2 regions of the Stenotrophomonas sp. KH_036_B genome follow, and region 1 is predicted to be linked to the other one. Evidence: riboswitches for the same ligand, from Rfam matches in the RefSeq annotation. Region 1 holds a riboswitch; the other holds the start of a gene.

The links. A riboswitch is a leader RNA that binds a small molecule or an ion and turns the genes downstream of it on or off. The one in region 1 is predicted to bind cobalamin.
Region 2: another riboswitch for cobalamin. It lies ahead of btuB (TonB-dependent vitamin B12 receptor); the one in region 1 lies ahead of metE (5-methyltetrahydropteroyltriglutamate--homocysteine S-methyltransferase).

What each region holds. Positions count from the first base shown of each region.
Region 1 covers NZ_CM174491.1:295,182-299,593, forward strand. The annotation lists gene metE (5-methyltetrahydropteroyltriglutamate--homocysteine S-methyltransferase) at 35-2,332, opposite strand; cobalamin riboswitch at 2,546-2,779, opposite strand; gene AC3ITN_RS01215 (nicotinate phosphoribosyltransferase) at 2,813-4,237, opposite strand; gene AC3ITN_RS01220 (bifunctional nicotinamide-nucleotide adenylyltransferase/Nudix hydroxylase) at 4,305-4,412, opposite strand, start outside.
Region 2 covers NZ_CM174491.1:635,976-640,387, forward strand. The annotation lists gene btuB (TonB-dependent vitamin B12 receptor) at 42-1,883, opposite strand; cobalamin riboswitch at 2,004-2,228, opposite strand; gene AC3ITN_RS02860 (histidine phosphatase family protein) at 2,403-2,984, shown strand; gene AC3ITN_RS02865 (TfoX/Sxy family protein) at 3,125-3,478, opposite strand; gene AC3ITN_RS02870 (GAF domain-containing protein) at 3,475-3,957, opposite strand; gene bioD (dethiobiotin synthase) at 4,077-4,412, shown strand, end outside.

The DNA.
Region 1 (4,412 bases):
GCGGCAGCGGGACCCGGTTACAGCAGTGGAGGAATCAGGCGGCGTTGGCGTCGGCGGTTTCGGCACGCAGTTCCCGCGCGGCAGCCACCAGCGCGTCGAGGGCGGCACGGGTCTCCGGCCAGCCGCGGGTCTTGAGCCCGCAATCCGGATTCACCCAGATCTGTTCGGGGCGCAGCACTTCGGCGGCCTTGCGCAGCAGCGACAGCATCTCTTCCTTGTCGGGCACGCGCGGGGAGTGGATGTCATACACGCCCGGCCCGATCTCGTTGGGATACTGGAAGCGCACGAAGGCGTCCAGCAGCTCCATGCGCGAGCGCGAGGTCTCGATCGAGATCACGTCGGCGTCCATCGCGGCCACCGAGTGGATGATGTCGTTGAACTCGGAGTAGCACATGTGGGTGTGGATCTGGGTGGCATCGCGCACGCCGCTGGCACTGATCCGGAAGGCTTCCACCGCCCAGTCCAGGTACTCGCGCCACTGCGCGCGACGCAGCGGCAGCCCCTCACGGATCGCCGGCTCGTCGATCTGGATCACGCCGATGCCGGCCGCCTCCAGGTCCAGCACTTCATCGCGCAAGGCCAGCGCAATCTGGCGGCAGGTATCGGCACGCGCCTGGTCGTCGCGCACGAACGACCACTGCAGCACCGTCACCGGGCCGGTGAGCATGCCCTTCATGGGGCGGTCGGTGAGTGACTGTGCGTACTGCGACCAGCGCACGGTCATCGGCTTCGGGCGGGTCACGTCGCCGTAGATCACCGGCGGCTTCACGCAGCGCGAGCCATAGCTCTGCACCCAGCCGTTCTTGGTGAAGGCAAACCCGTCCAACTGCTCCCCGAAGTACTCCACCATGTCGTTGCGTTCGAACTCGCCGTGCACCAGCACGTCCAGCCCGATCTGCTCCTGGATGCGCACGCAATGCTCGGTCTGGGTGGCCAGGAAGGCGTCGTAGTCGGCGTCGGACAGCGTGCCGGACTTGTTGCTGGCGCGTGCTTCGCGCACCTCCAGCGTCTGCGGGAAGGAACCAATGGTGGTGGTGGGGAAGCGCGGCAGCTTCAGTGCGGCCGCCTGGGCCTGGTGGCGCTGCGGGTAGCGGCTGTGCCGCTGTGCATCGGCGGGGGTGAGTGCGGCCAGGCGCGCGGCCACGGCCGGGTTGTGCACACGTGCCGAGCGCCGGCGCGACTCGATGCGCTCGCGCGACAGGGCCAGAGGAGCTTCGGCACGGGCCGGGTGGTCGATGGCATCGGCCAGCACGCGCAGCTCGGCAAGCTTCTGCTTCGAGAAGGCCAGCCAGCCGCGCAGTTCACCGTCCAGCTTCTTCTCGTCGTCCAGGTCGACCGGGCTGTGCAGCAGCGAACACGACGGACTCAGCCACAGGCAGTCGCTGCCCAGCTGGCCGTGCGCATAGCGCGCCAGCACCAGCGCGTTGTCCAGGTGGGTGCGCCAGATGTTGCGGCCGTTGACCAGCCCGGCGGAGAGCACGCGGCCAACCGGCAGCGCCTTGATCACCGCATCCAGCTGTTCCGGTGCACGCACCAGGTCCACGTGCAGGCCGTCCACGGGCAGCGACGCGGCCAGCGCCAGGTTGTCGTCCAACGCACCGAAGTAGGTGGCCACCAGCACCTTCGGGCGCACTGCTTTGGCCAGCACCGCGTAGGCATGGGCGAAGGCCGCGCGTGCGTGGTCGTCCAGGTCCTGCACCAGCACCGGCTCATCCAGCTGCACCCACTGCGCGCCGGCGGCGTGCAGCTGGCCCAGCAGTTCCACGTACACCGGCAGCAGCGCGTCCAGCAGGTCCAGCGCCGGGCTGCCGTCGGTGGTCTTGGACAGCAGCAGGAAGGTCACCGGTCCAATCAGCACCGGGCGCGTTTCAATCCCCAGCGCCTTGGCCTGGCGGTACTCGGCCAGCGGCTTGTCGCCACGCAGCGCGAAGCCCTGGCCTGCCTGCAGCTCCGGCACCAGGTAGTGGTAGTTGGTGTCGAACCATTTGGTCATTTCCAGCGCGTGCAGGTCGTACCCGTCGCGTTGCACGCCGCGGGCCATGGCGAAGTAGCCGGCCAGCGGGTCGGCGTCGGCCAGGGCGCGGTAGCGCGCCGGGATGGCATCGAACAGGAAGGCGGCATCCAGCACCTGGTCGTACAGGCTGAAGTCGTTGCTGGGCGGCACGTCAACGCCGGCGTCGCGCTGCAGCTGCCAGTGCGTGGCGCGCAGGCCGGCGGCGGTGTCGAGCAGCGACGCGGCGCTGCTCTGGCCGGACCAGAAGGCTTCCAGCGCACGCTTCAGCTCGCGCTTGGCGCCGATGCGGGGAAACCCCAGGTTGGTAACAGTGGTCATGGAACGTGTCCTCATTGCGTATTGGCATTGAGGAACGAAGGAACTGCGCGGCCACCACGCCATTGCTGCCGTGCCCGCTGCGCCAGCGACCTTCGCCCCCGCGGGCGAACCGGATGCCGTGAAGCGGACGCACAGGGACAGCGCCACGCGGCAGGCGTGGCGTCAGGCCCCGGCAACCTCCCCGCGGACGTTCCAGGTCGAATCGGAGGACGGTCGTGTCCTCCGGCCGGGGCCGGTATTCGGGCTGATGGACACGGGCGCGGACGCCCACCTACTCCCTGCCGCTTCCCAGGCGATCACGCCCAGTGCTGTTGGCAGGCTTCGTTTCCATTTACCGCTGCGGGGCAGCTCCGGAATGGGCGCGCAAGGCGCCTTCACCGGATTCCCGTTTAAACCCATCCCTTCATCTGCATGAAGAGATGGATACCTTCGGCGAGCACAAGGTAGGCCGACTTGGGGCAACGGTCAAGCGCCTGTGCGTTAACGCCGTGCGGCGTTGGCCCGGCTGCGGATCTGCTCCAGCGCCTCGTCGTGCAGCAACCGACCGTTCTCCCACACCGTCACCATGGCGTCCTCGAAGCCCAGCGGCATTTCCATGTCGGCCAGCGAGGCGGCCTCCGCCGGCACCGGCACGGTGCGGAACTGGCCGTACTCGCGATGGCGCAGCAGGCTCATGCGGCCGCGCTTGCTCTGCTTGCCGCTGTCGGTCACCGGGTCCTTGTAGACGTCGATCCAGCGCCCGTTGACCCGGGCGGCCGAGCACTTCAGGGCGAACTTCTGGGTGTCACGGTCCAACCGCTGCAGCAGCGCGCCGCCCATGCCGAAGGCGAGGTTGTCGGCGGCGTAGCCGGCCGTGGTGATGCTCTCCAGGATCTCGCCGATGCTGGTGGGGTTGACCCCATCGCCCTGGATCACGCGCACATGGTTGAGCACCTTGTAGCCCTTGCCGTTGACGGTGTGCCCGAAGGCCTCGTCGAGCAGTTCCAGGCACTTGAGCACCACGGTCACCGGGTCGCCCGAGTCGGGGCGGATCACTACCGTGGCGCCCGAGTCGATCACCTGCTGGCGCAGCGTGGTGCCCCAGTGCTCGGTGATGGCGTGGTAGATGTCGTAGCTGTCCGACACCACCGCCACCAGCGCGCCGGGCTTGGCGAACTGCGCCAGCATGTTGCGGTAGGCCTCCACCTCGCCATCGCGGCCCCAGCTGGTGATCGTGCTGTGCTCGGCGGCCGGAATCGAGTAACCCGCCATGGGGGCGTGGTAGAACGCCCGGGCATACAGCAGGGCCGAGACGGTGTCGGTACCGAGGAAGTTGACCAGGTGCGCCGCGCCGCCGATGGCGGCCGATTCCAGGCTCGAGACACCGCGGCTGCCGAAGTCGTGCAGCTTGAATGGCAGCTGCCCCTCCGCGTCATCGCTGGTGCGTTCCAGGAACTGGCGGATGGTCTGCTTGGCATGCCAGCTGATGGTCGCCACGGTGACCGGGTACCAGATGCGCAGCAGCATCGTTTCCAGATACGACGGCACCCAGAACGCGTTCGGGTCGGTCGATTCGATGGTCATCAATGCGTTGTGGACCGGAACGACCGTGCCCTCGGGCACCGCGCGGATGCGGATCGGCATCAGGCCGGCGTGGTGGTCAACGATGTAGCGCCAGCCGTCTTCGTTGAATGGCACACCGTGGGCGGCGAACAGATCGCGCGCGGTGTCGACATCGGCATGGGTGATCGGCTTGGCCAGGTAGTCCTTCAGGAGCGCCTGCAGGCCGAAGAAGACGGTGCGGTCGTACAGGCCGCCGCGCGATTCCACGTAGAAGAAGGTGGCGTCGGTACCCGGCGGATACTGCAGCCAGTGGCTGGCCTTGTAGCTGTCGGTATTGAGGAGAAGATTATCGAGGTAGTGCATGACGGAAGCTCCTTCGCGTCGGGGGAACACCGGCGGTCTATCCGCCGGCGTGGGAAACGGGTCGGGATCAGCCCCGGCCCAGGAAAAACTCCAGGATGTGCAGGTGGTCTTCGTACAGCTGCGGGCCCATGTCCAGCGCTTCGCTCACCGGAATCCAGCGTGCCTTGTCGGCATC
Region 2 (4,412 bases), 340 kb from region 1:
CAGGAGACGGCGCACAACCGTTGGTCGTGCGCCCCTCAACCTCATTTCGGCTGGTAACGCACGCTCAGGCGGTACTCCCGGCCGGGCTGGTTGTACCAGGCCACCGTTTCATAGTCGCGGTCGAACACGTTGCTGACCCGACCCAGCAGCGACCAGTCACGGCTGATCGCGTATTCCAGGCGCAGGTCCACGGTGCCGTAACCGGCCAGGCGCACGGTGTTGTCTGCATTGTCGTAGCGCTTGCCGGCACCGAACGCGGTGACGCCGGCGCGGAAGCCGCCGACGCTGCGGTCGATGTCCAGGCGTGCGGTGTTCTGCGCGCGGCGGGCCAGCCAGTTGTCGAACTGCGCGCTGCCGTCGGTGCGGTTGCGCGGATCGGTGTGGCTGAGCTGCGCGTTGAGATCGAACCCGGCCACGGTGATGGAACCGGTCAGTTCCGCACCGCGGATACGCGCCTTCTCCACCTGCGACATCATGAAGGTGGTGGAATCGTAGGTGATCAGGTCGTCGATGCGGGTCTCGTACACATCCAGGCCCCAGCGCCAGCTGTCACCCTGCTGCGCGATGCCGACGTTGGCGCTCTTGGAGGTCTCCGGGTCCAGGCCCGGCACGCCGCTCCACGGGTCGTACAGGTCACTGAAGGTCGGTGCCTTGAACGCGGTGCCGTAGCTGGCGTTGAGGCGGAAACCGCCGCCCAGTTCCATGCCCCAGCCGAGGCTGCCGGTGGTGTGGTTGCCGAACTGCTCGTTGTCGTCGTTGCGCACGCTGGCCTGCAGGTGGTGCGCGCCGAAGCGGCCCTGGTACTGCACGAACACGCCGGTATTGTCGCGGCTGTCCACCAGGTACCCGGCACTGCTGCCGTCCAGGTTGTCCTGGCTCCAGTCGACACCGGCGCTGAGCAGCTGGCCGTCGGCGATGCCGACATCGGCCTGCACCGAGGCGCTGTCGCGGTGGGTCTGCGCCGCACCCAGCCAGGTGCTGTCGTTGTAGTTGTCCGATTCGTTGTCGGCACGGCCGACATTGACGGTCAGGTTGAAGCGCTCGCTCGGCGTGTAACGCAGCTTGCCGCCCAGCACCTGCTGCAGCGTTTCCGAGTAGTTGTAGTACCCGTCGTAGTGGTTCTCGCCTTCGGCACGCAGCGCGGTACCTTCCACGTTGAGCGTGTCGCTCAGCGCGTAGCCGCCACGCAGGCTCATCGACAGGTTGCGGTAGCCATCGCGGTCGGGCTCATCGGCACCGCAGCCGGCGAAGGTGGCCGCATCACCGCGGCACGCATTGATGCCGTCGGTGTGCTGGTAGGCGATGTCGGTGCCGAACCAGCCACGCGCGCCGGTACCGCCGAAGCCGCCGCTGGCTTCACGCAGGCCGTTGCTGCCGCCGCCCAGCTGCAGGTGCGGGGCGAAATCGCCGGCATTGCGGCGGGTGAAGATCTGGATCACACCGCCGATGGCGTCGGCGCCGTACAGGCTGGACTGCGGGCCGCGCACGATTTCGATGCGTTCGATCTGCGCCAGCGGCAGGTCCTGGATCATCGCCAGGCCCAGGTCACCGGTATTGATGCGCACGCCATCCACCAGCACCAGGGTATGGGCCGAGTTGGTGCCGCGCAGGAACAGCGAGCTCTGCTTGCCCAGCCCACCGCTGTTGTTGAGGTTGATGCCGGCGCGGCCGCGCAGCAGGTCCTGCAGCGACGGCGCCTGGCTGCGCTCGATCTCGGCACGGTCGATGACCTGCGCCGGCGAGATGCTGTCCTGCAGGGCGATCGGGGTGCGGGTGGCGGTGACCAGGACCTGGTCCAGTGCGGTCGCGTCGTCCTGCGCGGCAGCGACCAGGGGCAATGCCGACAGCACGGCCAGGGAAAGAATGCGGATCTGAAGCGTCATCGTTGACTCCATGCACCGCGCACGCCCGCGCGGCAAGGGTAGGGGAGGTCGTGTCAACGGAGGCATCGGACGGTGGGCGGGCGCACGGCGCCGCTTGCCGCCGCCATGCCCGCCGCATCGCAACCAGTCGTCTTCCAGGCCGGTCTCCGGACTCGCGGGTCGATGGCGGACCATCGCACCAGGCGCCTTCCCATGCGTGAGCACAGTGGCGTATTGCCTGGTTTCCACGCTTACCGTTGCGGGGGCAGTGCCGGGCTGGCAGTGGGCAGGGCCCTGTTGCGTCACCGGCTTCCCGTTTCAACCTGCCGGCATGCGCCGCAGGTCACCTGAAAGTGCGCGCAGTGTAGAGCAAAGCCCCGCACCCGCGGCAACCTGCGGCGGAGCGACGCAGGCCGAGCGGTTAGAATGCGCCTCGCTCTACGAAGGGGTTCCCATGAAACAGACGTGGTTGCAGCACCCTTGCCGGCCTGGCCGTGGAACCCTGCGGTGGCCTGCAGCGCTACGCCACGGGGCAACGGCATGATCCTGGACCTGGTCCGGCACGCCAGCACCGGTCGCGACGGCCATCTCGATGGACGCAGCGACGCGCCACTCGAGGCAGGCAGCACCGACGCGCTGTGCGAGCGCTACGCCGGGCTGCCCTGGCAGCGCCTGTTGAGCTCGCCGCGCCAGCGCGCAGTGCACACCGCCGAAGCGCTGGCCCTGCCGCGCGGGTTGGAGGTGATCGCCGACGAGGAATGGGAGGAGCTGGACTTCGGCGACTGGGATGGCGTCGCACTCGATGCGCTGCCGATGGACGCGTTGTCCGCCTTCCACCTGGATCCGCACGCCAACCCGCCACCGCATGGCGAGAGCTGGGGGCATTTCGAGCGCCGCATCACGCGCGCGCTGCACCGCCTGCTGGACGATCCCGACCCCGTGCCGACGCTGGTGGTCAGCCATGGCGGTCCGTTGCGGATGGTGCTGTCGCAGGTCTGCGGTTTGCCGATGGCGATGTGCTGGGCGCTGCGTATCGACCACGGCACGCGCCTGCAGCTGCGCGTGGAGCGCGAGGACGGCCAGCTGTGGGGCGAGCTGCTGGAGCTCCAGCAGCCAACGTAGAGCCACGCCCTGCGTGGCTGCGCGCGGTGCCAAATGGTAGAGCCACGCCCTGCGTGGCTGCGCGCGGTGCCAGATGGTAGAGCCACGCCCTGCGTGGCTGCGCGGCGCCCGAACGGAAAACGGCCACGCAGGGCGTGGCTCTACGGCGCGTCGTCCTGGTCCTGCTCGAATGGCGCGTCATCGCTGACCACCGTCCGGTCATACACCGGTCCGGAGGCCGGCGGTGCCTTCTTCAGCGGCTTGTCGGCGATGATCGCGTCGTACTCGGCCACCAGTTCCACGCGGCGGGCTTCGGGCAGTTCCTGCCAGTGGCAGTCCCGAAGTGCGCCTTCCAGCGAATACAGCAGGTTGAGGCTGGGCTTGAAGCCGGCACGCCTGACCTTGACGAAGGCAGCGACCGCGCCGATGGCGGTCAGCTCCTCGGGCGTGCGCAGACCGACCTGGCGCAGCCAAGCGGCGCTCTTCGGGCCGATGTTGCGCAGCTTGGCGGTCATCCCAGGGCCTCGACGAACACCGCGGCGATCGCTTCCAGACCGGCCTGGTCCTCGGCGTCGAAGCGGGCCAGCGACGGGCTGTCCAGGTCCAACACGCCGATCAGGGTGTCGCCCTTCACCAGCGGCACCACCAGCTCCGAACGCGACGCCGAATCGCAGGCGATGTGGCCCGGGAACGCATCCACGTCGTCAATGCGCTGGGTGATGCGCTGCGAGGCAGCGGCACCGCACACGCCCTTGCTGAGCGGAATGCGCACGCAGGCCGGCAGGCCCTGGAAGGGACCCACCACCAGTTCGGTGCCGTCGAAGAAATAGAAACCCGCCCAGTTCAGCCCAGGCAGCGCGTGGTACACCAGCGCCGAAAGGTTGGCCGCGTTGGCGATGCGGTCGCGCTCGCCGTGCACCAGGGCGCGGGCCTGGGCCAGCAGCTGGCCGTACTGTTCCGGCTTGCTGCCGGTAAGCGTGGAGGTAGTGAACATGGCCGCAGTCTAGCAAGCGCAGCCCACACCGGACCGCCCGGCCACGGAACGCAGCGGTGCCGGTGCGCCACCGCCCTGCCAGCGCCGATAATGGCGGCCCCCTGTCCACCGGCCTGGCCATGACGACCCTTGCCTCCCCGCCCGCCGCGCTTTACATCACCGGTACCGATACCGGCATCGGCAAGACCTTCAGCAGCTGCGTCCTGCTGCACGCGCTGCGCCAGCACGGGGTCCGCGCGGTGGGCATGAAGCCGGTGGCCAGTGGCTGCGAACAGACGCCTGCAGGCCTGCGCAACGAAGACGCGACCGCGCTGCTGGCGGCCAGCGACCCCACCCCGGCCTACGCCGACCTCAACCCGTACGCGTTGCCCCTGCCGCTGGCCCCGGAGCTGGCGGCCGCGGCGGCCGGTGTGACCCTGGCGCTTGCACCGATCGAGGCGGCGTTCGCGCGCCTG